DNA from 2 places in the Tardiphaga alba genome. Region 1 is predicted to be linked to the other one. Evidence: predicted binding sites of a transcription regulator. Region 1 holds the regulator's gene; the other holds the start of a gene.
The links. Region 1 encodes PhoB, which activates phosphate uptake and scavenging genes when phosphate is short. Its sites were predicted from a motif close to TGTCATNNANCTGTCAT; they were not measured.

Region 2: the regulator PhoB is predicted to act here: its motif matches at 5,967-5,983, upstream of RPMA_RS13580 (RNA degradosome polyphosphate kinase).

Annotation. Positions count from the first base shown of each region.
Region 1 covers NZ_CP036498.1:598,943-606,327, reverse strand. Annotated here, with positions in the region: gene argF (ornithine carbamoyltransferase) at 1-45, opposite strand, end outside; gene RPMA_RS02865 (aspartate aminotransferase family protein) at 45-1,256, opposite strand; gene RPMA_RS02860 (GcrA family cell cycle regulator) at 1,703-2,212, shown strand; gene phoB (phosphate regulon transcriptional regulator PhoB) at 2,405-3,109, opposite strand; gene phoU (phosphate signaling complex protein PhoU) at 3,182-3,892, opposite strand; gene pstB (phosphate ABC transporter ATP-binding protein PstB) at 3,921-4,745, opposite strand; gene pstA (phosphate ABC transporter permease PstA) at 4,742-5,587, opposite strand; gene pstC (phosphate ABC transporter permease subunit PstC) at 5,600-6,598, opposite strand; gene pstS (phosphate ABC transporter substrate-binding protein PstS) at 6,745-7,385, opposite strand, start outside.
Region 2 covers NZ_CP036498.1:2,846,544-2,853,928, forward strand. Annotated here, with positions in the region: gene RPMA_RS13545 (fatty acid desaturase) at 1-428, opposite strand, end outside; gene RPMA_RS13550 (alpha/beta fold hydrolase) at 425-1,450, opposite strand; gene RPMA_RS13555 (alpha/beta fold hydrolase) at 1,773-2,597, shown strand; gene purN (phosphoribosylglycinamide formyltransferase) at 2,737-3,390, opposite strand; gene purM (phosphoribosylformylglycinamidine cyclo-ligase) at 3,395-4,468, opposite strand; partial or broken gene RPMA_RS13570 (CDP-alcohol phosphatidyltransferase family protein) at 4,636-5,189, shown strand; gene RPMA_RS13575 (P-loop NTPase family protein) at 5,219-5,896, shown strand; gene RPMA_RS13580 (RNA degradosome polyphosphate kinase) at 6,055-7,385, shown strand, end outside.

The DNA of each region.
Region 1 (7,385 bases):
GGCAGAGACTGCCGTGAGGTCGAGGAAGTGCCGCGGCGTACTCATTATGCCGCTCCCTTCGAAAACACGGTGCAAGCCTGTTCCAGACGCTGCACGGCTTCGTCGATATCGCTTTCGGTGACGATCAGCGGCGGCAAGAAACGCACGACGTTGTCACCAGCACCAACTGTCAGCAACTTGGCATCGCGCAGCGCGCCGACGAGATCCGGCGCCGGGACGACGGCCTTGAGGCCGATCAGCATGCCCTCGCCACGCACTTCCTGCAGCACGGTCGGATAGCGATCGACCACGCCGGCGAGCTTCTGCTTCAGCAGCAGCGTCATTTTGTTGACCTGATCGAAGAAGCCGGGCTTCAGCATCACGTCGAGCACGGAATTCGCAGCCGCCACCGCCAGCGGATTGCCGCCAAAGGTCGAGCCATGCGAGCCGGGCGCCATGCCCTCGGCAGCAGCAGCCGTAACAAGGCACGCGCCGATCGGGAAGCCGCCGCCGAGCGCCTTGGCCAGCGACATCACGTCCGGCGTCACGCCAAGGCGCTCATAGGCGAACAGCGTGCCGGTGCGGCCCATGCCGGTCTGCACTTCGTCGAAGATCAGCAGGATGCCGTGTTTGTCGCACAGCTCGCGTAGCGCCTTGAAAAAGGCGTTCGAAGCCGCGCGCACGCCGCCTTCGCCCTGCAGCGGCTCGATCACGATGCCAGCAGTCTCCGGACCGATAGCGGCCTTCACCGCATCGAGATCGCCGAGCGGCACCTGGTCGAAGCCGTCGAGCGGCTTGCCATAGCCTTCGAGATACTTGGCGGCGCCGGTAGCAGCCAGCGTGCCGAGGGTACGGCCATGGAACGCGCCTTCAAACGTGATGATGCGCGTGCGCTCCGGGTTTCCCTTGGAGAAATGATAGTGGCGCGTGACCTTCAGCGCGCATTCCATCGCCTCGGCGCCGGAATTGGCGAAGAACACGAAGTCGGCAAACGAGTTTTCGCACAGCCGCGCAGCGAGGCGCTCGCCATCCGGGCTCTTGAACAGGTTCGACATGTGCCACAATTTTGTGGCCTGCTCTTGCAGCGCCTGGACCATATGCGGATGCGCGTGGCCGAGCGAATTCACCGCGACGCCGCTGGTAAAATCGAGATAGCGCTCGCCGGTGGTCGAGATCAGCCAGGAACCTTCACCGCGCTCGAAGGCAACATCCGCGCGCGCGAAGACAGGCAGCAGATGCGCCTGAGAAATTTGCGAGGATGGTGCGTTGCTGGTCATAACCGTTCCGATCAATAGCTGTGGTCTTGAGTCCGTGACGTCCGTACGACACCGGACAAAAGACCCTCAAAACGAAACGTGCCGCCCTTCTCGGGCGGCACGCGCGCATTATTCTATGGGCGTTGTGCAGGGTGTCAACCGCGCACTGAGGCCTTGAAGTCACACGAGGTCGTCAAAAAAGCAGATTTTCTTGTTTGGTTGACACAAAGCATGTGGATGTGACTCGCCCGACTCTTGCGCGTGAGTCGCGCCATATTGTAGTTTTTCGCTTGTCGGATACGACATCTCGTGCGGCAGTTGACCCTTTGACACCATAAGTGCGGCGTAAGGCCGGACGCGATAGCGCGCCCGGTGAGCGCTAAGGGATTCTGACCACGAGGTTTTTGAGGTTTCAGATCGCAGCGCGGCGGCCCGTTTTGGTTCTGCGCCTACGAAGGGATTATGCGATGACGGTAATCACATGGACCGACGATCGCGTCGAACAATTGAAGAAACTCTGGGAAGGCGGCCTTTCCGCGAGCCAGATCGCCGCGGAACTCGGTAACGTCACCCGCAACGCCGTCATCGGTAAAGTCCATCGCCTGGGCCTGTCGGGCCGCGCGAAGAGCCCCTCGTCTGCTGCCCCGCGGCCGCGCAAGCCACGTCCCGCCCAGCAGATGGTGCGGATGCCGCGCCCGATCGCCCGCGGCAATACCGCTCTCGCGCACAATTACGAAGTCGAGATGGAGCCGGACCCGATCTCGGTCGATAACGTCATCCCGATCAGCCAGCGCCTGCAGCTGGTCGAGCTCAACGACGCCACCTGTCATTGGCCGGTGGGCGATCCCGCCAGCGCCGACTTCTACTTCTGCGGCGGCAAGTCCGTGGCCGGCGCACCCTATTGCGCGCACCATTCGCGCATCGCCTACCAGCCGGCGAGCGACCGCCGTCGCGCAGCACCGAAGCCGGTGCGCTGATTGCAGCAAACAGCACAAACAAAAAATGCCCGGCGATGAGCCGGGCATTTTTGTTTTTAGATCGTTGAGAAACGCCTGATTTACCGCCGTCATGCCCGGCGTATGCCGGGTATCCACGCCTCGACCAAGGCAAAGACGTAGATGGCCGGGACAAGCCCGGCCATGACGGTGTCTAACAATGCCAGCGGCGCCTTACTCCGCCGCCTTGTCGAAGCGATCATCGAGCGCGTAGCCAGCGCCGCGCACGGTGCGGATCGGGTCGGGTTCGCCGGCCGGATTGAGCAGCTTGCGGAGACGACCGATGTGCACGTCAACGGTGCGCTCGTCGATATAGATGTCGCGGCCCCAGACGCTGTCGAGCAGTTGCTCGCGGCTGAACACGCGGCCGGGATGCTCGAGGAAGAATTCGAGCAACCGGTATTCGGTCGGGCCGAGATCGATCGGACGGGCGGCGCGCACCACACGGCGCTTGTCGCGATCCAGCTCGATATCGCCGAAAGCCAGCACGGTGGCGAGACGCTCCGGCGCCGCGCGACGCAGGAGACCCTTCACGCGGGCGAGCAGCTCAGGCACCGAGAACGGCTTGACGATGTAATCGTCAGCGCCGGTCGCAAGGCCACGAACGCGCTCGCTTTCCTCACCGCGGGCGGTGAGCATGATGATCGGCAATGCCTTGGTTTCCGGCCGGGCCCGCAGGCGACGGCACAGTTCGATGCCGGACAGGCCGGGCAACATCCAGTCGAGGACCACGAGGTCCGGCACGCGCTCTTTCAAGCGGGTGTCGGCATCGTCGCCGCGGGCAACCGTCTCGACGTCGTAACCTTCGGCGTCGAGATTGTAGCGCAGCAGCGTGGTCAGAGCTTCCTCGTCTTCCACTACCAGAATGCGCGCGTTCATATGGCTAGTTTCCTATCTGTCGTGCGGCAAAGGCGAGCAAGTCGCGGCGAGCTCGGCTCGCCGCGAGAAGCCTTAGCTCACCGGAGTCGCGAAGTTGGTCATGTCGCCCTTCGGGCGCTTGTCGACCATCTGCTGACCTTCGATCATGTAGAACACGGTCTCGGCGATATTGGTCGCGTGATCGCCGATCCGCTCGATGTTCTTGGCGCAGAACATCAGATGGATACAGAACGAGATGTTACGCGGATCTTCCATCATATAGGTCAAAAGTTCGCGGAACAGCGAGGTGCAGATCGCGTCGATCTCTTCGTCGCCCTTCCAGACCGTCATCGCTGCCGGCAGGTCGTGGGCGGCATAGGCATCGAGCACAGCCTTGACCTGGGTGTTGACCAGATCAGTCATGTGTTCGAGACCGCGGATCAGCTTCAGCGGGTGGAAATCGCTGTCCAGCGCATTGACGCGCTTGCCGATATTCTTGGAGAGATCGCCGATACGTTCGAGATCGGTGGCAACGCGGAGCGCACCAACGATTTCGCGCAGATCGACGGCCATCGGCTGACGCTTGGCGATCGTCAGGACGGCGCGTTCTTCGATCGCCCGTTGCAGGTGATCGATTTCAGCGTCAGTGGCCACCACGCGTGCGCCGAGGGCGACGTCGCGGCGGATCAAGGCATCGACGGACTCTGCGATCTGACGCTCGGCTAGGCCACCCATCTCGGCGACGAGGCGGGTAAGTTCCTGGAGGTCGTCGTCGAAGGCCTTGGTCGTGTGTTCAAAAGCCATAGCTCAATCCTCTCGCGATAATGTCGCGTCAGCCGAAACGGCCGGTGATGTAATCCTGGGTGCGGCGATCGCTCGGCGAAGTGAAGATCTTGTTGGTCTGATCGAATTCAACCAGCTCGCCGAGATACATGAAGGCGGTGGTGTCGGAGACACGCGCAGCCTGCTGCATGTTGTGGGTCACGATCGCGATCGTGTACTGATCCTTCAATTCGTCGATCAGCTCTTCGACCTTGGCGGTCGAGATCGGATCGAGCGCCGAGCACGGTTCGTCGAACAGGATCACTTCCGGACGCACCGCGATGGTGCGCGCGATGCACAGACGCTGCTGCTGACCGCCCGAGAGCGACAGGCCCGAAGCGTTGAGCTTGTCCTTGACCTCGTTCCAGAGCGCACCGCCACGCAGCGCCTTCTCTACGCGCACGTCCATCTCCGCCTTGGAAATCTTTTCGTAGAGGCGGATGCCGAAGGCGATGTTTTCATAGATCGTCATCGGGAACGGGGTCGGCTTCTGGAACACCATGCCGATGCGGGCACGCAGCAGGTTGAGGTCCAGCTTCGGGTCCAGAATGTTCTGGCTGTCGAGCATGACCTGACCTTCCGCGCGCTGACCCGGATAGAGGTCATACATGCGGTTGAAGATCCGCAGCAGCGTGGACTTGCCGCAACCCGACGGACCGATGAAGGCGGTCACGCGGTTGGTGGCGAGGTTCAGGTTGATCTTCTTCAGGGCGTGGTGTTCGCCGTAATAGAAGTTCAGGTCGCGTACGCTGACCTTGGGGCGGGTATCGCCCTGGATCATGGACGGCGGCATCGAAACGCTGGGATTGGCAGCGGACACAGAGAGATCACTCATTTTGCTTTCCTCTCGGCGCCGAGCAAGCGCGCGCCAATGTTCAGGGCAAGGACGGTCAGGGTGATGATCAGCGCGCCGCTCCAGGCGAGCTGCTTCCAGTATTCGTAGGGGCTCTGGACGAAGTTGTTGATGGTGACCGGGAGGTTGGCCATCGTCTTACCGAGATCCAGGCTGAAGAACTGATTGCTCAGTGCGGTGAACAGCAGCGGTGCCGTTTCACCGGCGACACGGGCGGTCGCCAGCAGCACGCCGGTGATGAGACCGGCACGAGCCGCACGATAGGCGATCCGCTTGATCACCAGCGAGCGCGGCAGGCCGAGCGCCGAGGCTGCTTCACGCAGCGGGTTCGGAACAAGGCCGAGCATGTCTTCCGTGGTGCGGACGACCACCGGGATGACGATCACGGCGAGCGCAAGAGAACCGGCGAAGGCCGAGAAGCCACCCATCGGAACAACCACCGCGCCGTAAACGAACAGGCCGATGATGATCGAAGGCGCCGACAGCAGCACGTCGTTGATGAAGCGGATCACCGAGGTGAGTTTGTCGTGCTTGCCGTATTCCGCCAGATAGGTGCCGGCGAACAGGCCAAGCGGCGCACCGATGCCGACGCCGATCACCGTCATGATGACCGAACCGACGATGGCATTGAGCAGGCCACCTTCGGTGGAGCCGGGGGGCGGCGTGTTCTGGGTGAAGATCTGCACGCTGAGGCCGGCAAGGCCGTTGTAGAACAACGTGAACAGGATCAAAGCGAGCCAGGTGACACCGAAGATGGCGGCACCCATGCACAGACCGCGGACGATCTTGTCGTTGCGACGGCGCGAGACGTAAATCGGGTTCAAGGTTGCCATGACTTACTTTCCTGCCTTCTTTTCAAGGCGCAGCAGCATCAGACGGGCGGCCGACAGCACCAGGAAGGTGAGCACGAACAGCAGCAGGCCGAGCAGGATCAGGCCGGACTGATGCAGACCGTCGGACTCAGCGAATTCCGAAGCGATGGCCGCGGAGATCGTGGTGCCTGGCCCGAAGATCGAACCGGTGATCTTGAACGAGTTGCCGATGATGAATGTCACCGCCATCGTCTCGCCGAGCGCACGGCCGAGCGCCAGCATCACGCCGCCGATCACGCCGACGCGGGTGTAGGGAATGACGACGTTGCGGACGACTTCCCAGGTGGTGCAGCCGACGCCATAGGCTGCTTCCTTCAGCACCGGCGGCACCGTCTTGAACACGTCGACCGAGATCGCCGTGATGAAGGGCAGCACCATGATGGCGAGGATGAGCGACGCGTTGAACAGCGACAGATAGGACGGCGGGCCGGCGAAGATGGTGCCGAGCACGGGTACGCCTTCGAAGACGTCGATCAGGAACGGCTGGAAGTGGTTGGCCAGGAACGGGCCGAGCACGAAGAAGCCCCACATGCCGTAGATGATCGAGGGAATGCCGGCGAGCAGCTCAACCGCCATGCCGATCGGGCGACGCAGCCAGTTCGGGCACAGTTCGGTGAGAAAGATCGCGATGCCGATGCCGACCGGAATGGCGATGGACATGGCGATCAGCGAGGTGACGAGCGTGCCATAGATCGGGCCGAGCGCACCGAGCACCGGCGGTTCGGCCGACGGCGCCCAGCGCTGCGTGAACAGGAAGGAGAAACCGAACTCCTTCAGCGCCGGCCACGCACCTGCGATCAGCGACAGGATGATGCCGCCGAGAATGAAGAGCACCGACAGCGCCGAGATGCGCGTCAGCCAGTAGAAAAACTGGTCACCGGTCTTGAATGCGTTGAGCGCCTTGGCGCGGTCATACGGTCCAGCGGCGTCCATCGAAGAGCTCTGTACGGCCATATCTGCCACGCCCAGTCCCCTGTGTTGTTATTTGATACCCGAAACACGACACCCTGAATGGGCCTGTCAGGGCGTGAAACGCGAAAAGAAAAAGTGAAATCAGCTAGAAAGAAGCGGAGGAGAGATGCCCCTCTCCTCCGCGCAAGAGCGAAAGCTTAGCTCTTGATGTCCGAAGACCAGGTCTTTTCGATCAGCTTGACGACCGAGTCCGGCATCGGGATGTAGTCGAGTTCTTCGGCAGCCTTGCCGCCCTTTTCGAACGACCACTTGAAGAACTTCAGCGCTTCAGCCGACGCCGCCTTGTCGGTCGGGGTCTTGTGCATGAGGATGAAGGTCGCAGCGGTGATCGGCCACGAAGCGTCGCCCGGCTGGTCGGTCAGGATCACGTAGTAACCCGGAGCCTTGGCCCAGTCAGCGTTGGCAGCAGCGGCCTGGAAGGCAGCGATGGTCGGCTGCACCGGCTTGCCGGCCTTGTTGACCATGCCGGTGGAGGTCAGCTTGTTCTGCTTGGCATAGGCGTATTCGACATAACCGATGGCGTTCTTGGTCTGGCCGACGTTGCCAGCAACACCTTCGTTGCCCTTGGCGCCAACGCCAACCGGCCACTCGACGGCGGTACCGGTACCGACCTTGGTCTTCCAGTCAGCCGAAGCCTTGGAGAGATAGTCGGTGAAGTTGAAGGTGGTGCCCGAACCGTCCGAACGACGAACCACGGTGATCGCAGCCGACGGCAGCTTCAGCTTCGGGTTCAGCTTGGCGATCGCGGCGTCGTCCCACTTGTTGACCTTGCCGAGAT
Region 2 (7,385 bases), 2.2 Mb from region 1:
TTCGTATCCGAGGTCGGGATGGTCGCAGTCACCAGTTCGGGATCGCGTGCGGGGTCTTGGGTGAAGCGGTGATGATCCCAGTGAAACAGCGCATAATGCTCGTAGGGATGTACGATCAGCAGCGATGACAAGTGGCCAAGAATCTCGTTTGCAAGGCGACCCGTGAACACCGTCTTATGCGCGGCCTCGTGGACGGGCATGAACAGGAAGGCGATCAGATAGCCCTGGATCGCGACCAGCGGCAAAGCCCAGACCGCTCCGAAGCGCGTGACAGTCAGCCAGATTGCGGTGCCGACGATCAGGATCACGCCATAATGGCTGAGCGAGCGCACCGTGCCGGGGAGATTGGCGCGGAGGGAGAGATCCTTGAGTTGCGCTGGTGTGAGAGCGCGCACCGGTTTGTGATGGTGGGTATCAATGACGGTCATGAGTCGAGAAAAGCCTTGATCTTTGCGTTCAGGAACGCCTTGTCCTCAGTGATCTTGATCGGGTTGCCGGCGCGGTGGCCATGCAATGAGGGGATCGGGCAGAGTTCTGCGGAGCGGGCATTGGTGAGCAACGGAAGCTCAGCCTCGTTGTCACCAATCTGGAAATAATTGTCGGTGGCGCCGGGCATGAGCAATACACGGGCCTTGATGGCAGCCATCGCCTTTTTAAAGTCGCCACCGAATTCCGCGCAATTGCTGATGTCGCCGTTCTGCCAGGTCCAGAGCTGGGCCAGGATGTTGTTGGCATCGCGATGGGCGAAAGCCAGATCCCAGGAGCGGCTGAGATAATCCTCCAGCGACGTGAAGCCGCCGTCGCGCCAGAGTTCGTCGCGATAGAAGCCGTGCGACATCGCCCAGCCGGCATAGACGCGGCCCATGGCGCGAAGTCCGGCAGCCGGACGGGATGTGAAACGGCCATTGCTGAAAGCGGGATCGGCGGTGATCGCCGCGCGCACGCTTTCTAGAAATACCGTATTGAACGGTGAGCACCGGGCGCTTCCGCAGACGACCGCTGCGCGCTCCACCATATCGGGATAGCGCGCCGCCCAGTGATAGGCCTGCATGCCGCCCATCGACCAGCCATAGACCATTGCGAGACGTGCAATGCCAAACCGTTCGGTGATGAGGCGGCGCTGGACCGCGATGGCATCGTGATAGCTGATATTCGGATAGTCAGCTGCGGTCTGCGGGGTGTTCGAGGGCGAGGACGACAACCCATTACCGAACAGGTTCGGAATGATGATGAAATAGCGCTCGGGGTCGAGGGCCGCGCCCGGCTCGATCAGCCAGTCGATATCGACATGCTGAGCCGAGAAGGAGGTCGGATACAGGATCGCATTCGATTTGTCGGCATTGAGCTTGCCATAGGTCTTGTAGGCAAGCTTCAGCCCGGGGAAGATCGTGCCGGATTGCAGCGTCACATCGCCGGCGTCGAAGATGTCGTAATCGGGTGATACGCTCATGCGAGAATTCCATCGAGAAGCTGCAGCGATTGCGCGTCTCGCAATTGAGATGTGTCAATAACTGGACTATACGTACAATAAATATAGGCCAGCAATGACAAAGTGAGGAGTGGTCGCCCTAATTGCGGGCAACCGCTTGCCCGTTCTTTGCGCTAAGCTGGGGCGTACGAATGTCCAAGACGCGGATAGAATACACAAGGTAGTGACGTTACAGCGGCGCCGATTACAGGATTTCTCGTTCGTTCAAGAACTTGTTCTTTGAAGGATTTGCAAACGCCGTCTATCGATCCCATCGGATTCCCAAGCCAGCAAGGAGCGTCAAATGCCGACCATCACCACCAAGGACGGGACGGATATCTTTTACAAGGACTGGGGCACCGGGCAGCCGATCGTCTTCCATCATGGCTGGCCGCTGAGCGCGGACGACTGGGATGCGCAGATGATGTTCTTCCTCAACAACGGCTATCGCGTCATCGCCCATGACCGTCGCGGCCATGGCAGATCCACCCAGACCGCCACCGGCAATGAGATGGACACCTATGCCGTCGATCTGATCGAGCTCACCGACAAGCTTGATCTCAAAGATGCCGTGCATATCGGCCACTCAACCGGCGGCGGCGAGGTTGCGCGCTATGTGGCCCGCGCCAAGAAGGGCCGCGTCGCCAAGGCCGTGCTGATCGGCGCAGTGCCGCCGATCATGCTGAAAACCGAGAAAAACCCGGGCGGCCTGCCGCTCGAAGTGTTTGACGGGTTTCGGGCCGCGCTGGTCGCCAATCGTGCGCAGTTCTATATCGATGTTCCGGCTGGTCCGTTCTACGGCTTCAACCGTCCCGGCGCGAAGATCTCACAGGGGGTCATCGACAACTGGTGGCGACAAGGCATGATCGGTGGCGCCAAGGCGCATTACGATTGCATCAAGGCGTTTTCGGAAACCGACTTCACCGAAGATCTGAAGGCGATCGATGTACCGGTGCTGGTGATGCATGGCGACGACGACCAGATCGTGCCTTACGCGGACTCTGCACCACTGTCGGTCAAGCTGTTGAAAAACGGGACCCTGAAGACCTATCCCGGATTCCCGCATGGCATGTGCACGACCCATGCGGATGTGATTAATCCGGATCTGCTGGCCTTCGTGAAGGGCTGACAAATTTCGTCATTGCGAGCCCTGACGAATTGCAAAGCAATTCGTTTGGGCGAAACAATCCAGAAAGCCCAGAGCTGGATTGCTTCGTCGCTTCGCTAAGGGGAAAGCCGAAGGCTTTCCCTGACCTCGCAATGAAGGCTCAAATCACCATCGGTGCGATCAGGCTGTCGTCTGCATCGACGCCGGCGGTGCTGGTCGTCACGTCGCCATCGATCTTGATACCGTCAGTCGCCAGCAGGCGGAGCGCCTGCGGATAGATCTGGTGCTCGACGCCGAGCACGCGCGCTGCCAGCGTTTCCGATGTGTCGTCGGGAGCGACGGGCACGGCGCCCTGCATCACGATCGGGCCGGCGTCGGTTTCCGGGATCACGAAATGCACGGTGGCGCCGGAGATCTTCACGCCGGCACGCAGCGCCTGGCCGTGTGGGTCGAGGCCGGGGAAGGATGGCAGCAGCGACGGGTGGATGTTCAGCATCCGGCCATACCAGTGCTGCACGAATTCGGCGGTGAACAGGCGCATGAAGCCGGCGAGGCAGATCACTTCGATCTTGTGCTCATCGAGTGCTGCCTGCAGCAATTTCTCGAAGCCGGCGCGGTCCTTGCCGAATGGCTTGCTCTCGATCACCAGCGTCTTGATGCCATTGGCCTCTGCATTGGCGAGGCCCGGGGCGTCGGCGCGGTTGGAGATCACGAGCGCGATCTCCGCGGGGAAGCCATCGGCAGCGGCGGCTTCGATCAGCGCGGACATGTTCGATCCGCGGCCGGAAATCAGGATGGCGACGGGACGCATCATGGCCTCACAGTTTCAGGTCGAGATGCCCGTCATAGACCACGCGCTCGTCGCCCTTGGCTTCGATCACATCGCCGAGCAGCGAAACGGTTTCGCCGCTCTCGCGCAGGATATCCATCACCTGCTGGACAGCCTCGCGCTTGACGATGGCGATCATGCCGATGCCGCAATTGAAGGTGCGCAGCAGTTCGAGTTCGGCGATGTCGCCTTCGGCGGCGAGCCACTTGAAGACGGGCAGGACGGTGAGGGCAGGCAGATCGATGCGAACGCCGAGCCCCGACGGCAGTACGCGCGGGATATTGTCGGTGAAGCCGCCGCCGGTGATATGGGCGAGGCCCTTCACGGCGCCGGTCTCGCGGATCGCGCGTAGGCAGGATTTCACATAGAGCTTGGTCGGGGTTAGCAGCGCCCCGCCCAGCGTCATCACGGGGGAGAACGGCGCCTTGTCGGCATAGGACAGGCCGGTGCGCTCGACGATCTTGCGGACCAGCGAGAAGCCGTTGGAGTGGACACCCGACGAGGCCAGGCCGATCACGGCATCGCCGACCGCCATGTCCTTGGTGGGGAGAAGGGTGCCCCGCTCGGCCGCGCCGACGGAGAAGCCGCCGAGGTCATAGTCGCCGTCCTTGTAGAGGCCGGGCATCTCCGCGGTCTCGCCACCGATCAGGGCACAGCCGGACTCGCGGCAGCCTTCGGCGATACCGGCGACGATCGATGCAGTGGCTTCCGGGTCTAGCTTGCCGCAGGCGAAATAGTCGAGGAAGAACAGCGGCTCGGCGCCCTGGACGACGAGGTCATTCACCGACATGGCGACGAGGTCGATGCCGATCCCGTTATGGACATTGGCCTCGATGGCGATCTTGACCTTGGTGCCGACACCGTCTGTGGCCGCCACCAGGATCGGGTCTTTGAAGCCGGCTGCCTTGAGGTCGAACAATCCGCCAAAGCCGCCGATCTCGGCATCGGCGCCGGGGCGGGCGGTGGCGCGCACCATCGGCTTGATGAGGTCCACCAGGCGATTGCCCGCATCGATATCGACGCCTGCATCCGCGTAAGTGAGGCCTTTTTTCTGGTCGGTCATGCCCGGTATCCTGGCGAACTGCGAAATTGTGAATTTTCCGCTGGTTACGTCGGAAATTGCAGACGCGCAATGGCTCGTAAACGCTATCCCGGCTACTATCTAGGCGGTTAGCCGGTCAGAGCCGCCACGCTCGGATTTTGGCAGGAGCCGAAGCCGGAAAACACCAGTTGAGCATCCCGAACATCATCACTCTGGGCCGCATCCTGCTGGTTCCCATCGTCGTCTGGGCGATCGCATCCGGCCAGATGGAGATCGCTTTTGCGGTTTTTGTCATTGCCGGCGTCAGCGATGCCGTGGACGGCTTCCTCGCCAAGCGCTTCAACATGGCCAGCGAGCTCGGGGCCTTGCTTGATCCGCTGGCTGACAAGGCGCTGCTCGTCTCGATCTATGTGTCCCTGGGGATATGGGGGCAGTGCCGCGCTGGCTCGTGATTCTGGTGGTGTCGCGGGATATCATGATCGTGGGGGCCGTGATCGTCTCTTGGCTGTTCGGCAAGCCGATCCCCATGAAGCCTCTGATGGTGTCGAAGCTCAATACGGTCGCGCAGGTCGCGTTCGCCGCTTTGGTTCTCGCTGCCCTCGGATTTGGTTTCAAATCCTCGCCTTACGATTTGATTTTAATGGGTTTTGTGACTGTCCTGACTCTCGCTTCCGTCAGCCTTTACCTGGTCGAGTGGGTGAGGCACATGAGCACGATCGAGACGGGCGCGCGCCCTGAGTAATTGCCGGTCACCCGGCCTGGAGTATCTGCGTGGCTGTCCGCGTCCAACCCCGTCAACTCGCATTTGCCCTGCCACACGCAGAGAGCCTGTCACGCGACGATTTTCTGGAAGGCTCGGCCAATGCCGAAGCGCTGGGACTGGTCGATGGTTGGCCGGACTGGCCCAACCGGGTGATGGTGCTGGTCGGGCCGGAAGGCGCCGGCAAGAGCCATCTGGCGGCGATCTGGGCCGAGCAGGCCGGTGCGCGATCGACTACGGTACAGTCGCTGACGGCGGCCACAGTGCCGGCAGCGCTGGTGACCGGCGCGGTCGTGGTGGAAGACCTTCAGGCCGGCTGCTTCGACGAGCGCGCACTATTCCACCTGCTCAATCTGGCGCGGGAGGATGAGGCCCACGTGCTGATCACCGCCCGTATCGCCCCGGCGGCCATGGAGATCGATCTGCGCGACCTCCGGTCACGGCTGCGGGCGCTGCCGGTCGTTCACCTGAAAGCGCCAGATGACCATCTTTTCAGGGCATTGATCGTGAAATTGTGCGCCGACCGCCAATTGTCCATCGACGAGAATGTGGTGAATTACGTCGCCAGCCGGATCGAACGGTCTTTTGCTGCGGCGCGGCGGACGGTCGAGCTGCTCGATGCCGAAGCCTTGCGTCTCGGGCGCCCTGTGACACGTGCATTGGCCGCGGAACTGCTTCGCGATTCCTGACATTTGTCCAGGTAGAATGGTGCGCGTGAGCCGCATTGCGCCTTGACGGGACAGCATTGCGGTTTCTCAATGTCATCGAACTGTCACGCAACTAACACATTGTCCGCGTCGATCGGCTGATACGTCGGCCTTGCTTGAACAGGATGGATTACAACCTGATGGATTCCGCGGAAGAGATTGTGATTGAAGAGAAAAAGGGCGAAGCGAAGCTGGCGGAGGCGATCGCTTCCGGACCGGAGCGTTTCATCAATCGCGAACTCTCCTGGCTCCATTTCAATCGTCGCGTCCTCGAGGAATCGGTCAATCCCGGTCACCCCGCACTGGAGCGGGTTCGCTTCCTGTCGATCTCTGCGAACAATCTCGACGAATTTTTCATGGTTCGCGTCGCCGGTATCAAGGCGCAGGTCCGTGAAGGCATAAGCGAGCGTAGCCCGGACGGATTGACCCCGTCCGAACAGCTCGTGCTGATCAACAATGCCGTGTCCAAACTGGCGACCGACCAGCAAGCGATCTGGCGGGATCAGCGAAGCATGCTCGCCGATGTCGGTATCGTGCTGCTCGACGGCAAGGACGTCAGCAAGGCCGAACGGACCTGGATCGAAGATCACTTCCTGCACAATATCTTCCCGCTGCTGACGCCGCTGGCCATCGATCCCGCGCATCCATTCCCGTTCATCCCCAGCCTCGGTTTCACCATCGCGCTGCATCTGTCGCGCGTCGCCGACGGCAAGACGATGAACGCCCTGATCCGCATGCCCGGCAAGATCGATCGCTTCATTCGTTTGCCAAGCCCAGGCAAGAACGGCGAAGTCCGACTCATCACGCTGGAGCAGGCCACGGGTCTGTTCATCGGCCGTCTCTTCCCCGGCTATGTGGTGCAGGGGCAGGGCGCGTTCCGCATCATCCGCGACAGCGAACTCGAAGTGGAAGAAGAGGCGGAGGATCTCGTTCGCCTGTTCGAAACGGCATTGAAGCGCCGCCGCCGCGGTTCGGTGATCCGGCTTGAAATCGAAGCGACCATGCCGGTCGAATTGCGTGCTTTCGTGCAACGTGCGCTGGCGACGTCGGACGACGAGATTCTGCTGGTCGATGGCATTCTCGCCATGAACGAGGTGTCGCAGCTGACGCGCCTCGATCGCCCGGACTTGGAATTCGTGCCTTATGTGCCGCGCCATCCCGAGCGCGTGCGCGATCATGGTGGCGATATCTTTGCGGCAATCCGCCAGAAGGACCTGGTGGTTCACCACCCGTATGAATCCTTCGATGTGGTCGTCCAGTTTCTGCAGCAGGCGGCGCGCGACCCGGATGTGGTCGCGATCAAGCAGACGCTGTATCGCACCTCCAACAATTCACCGATCGTTCGTACGCTGGTGGAAGCCGCCGAAGCCGGCAAGTCGGTGACGGCACTGGTCGAGTTGCGTGCGCGTTTCGACGAAGAAGCGAATATCCGCTGGGCACGCGATCTCGAACGTGCCGGCGTTCAGGTGGT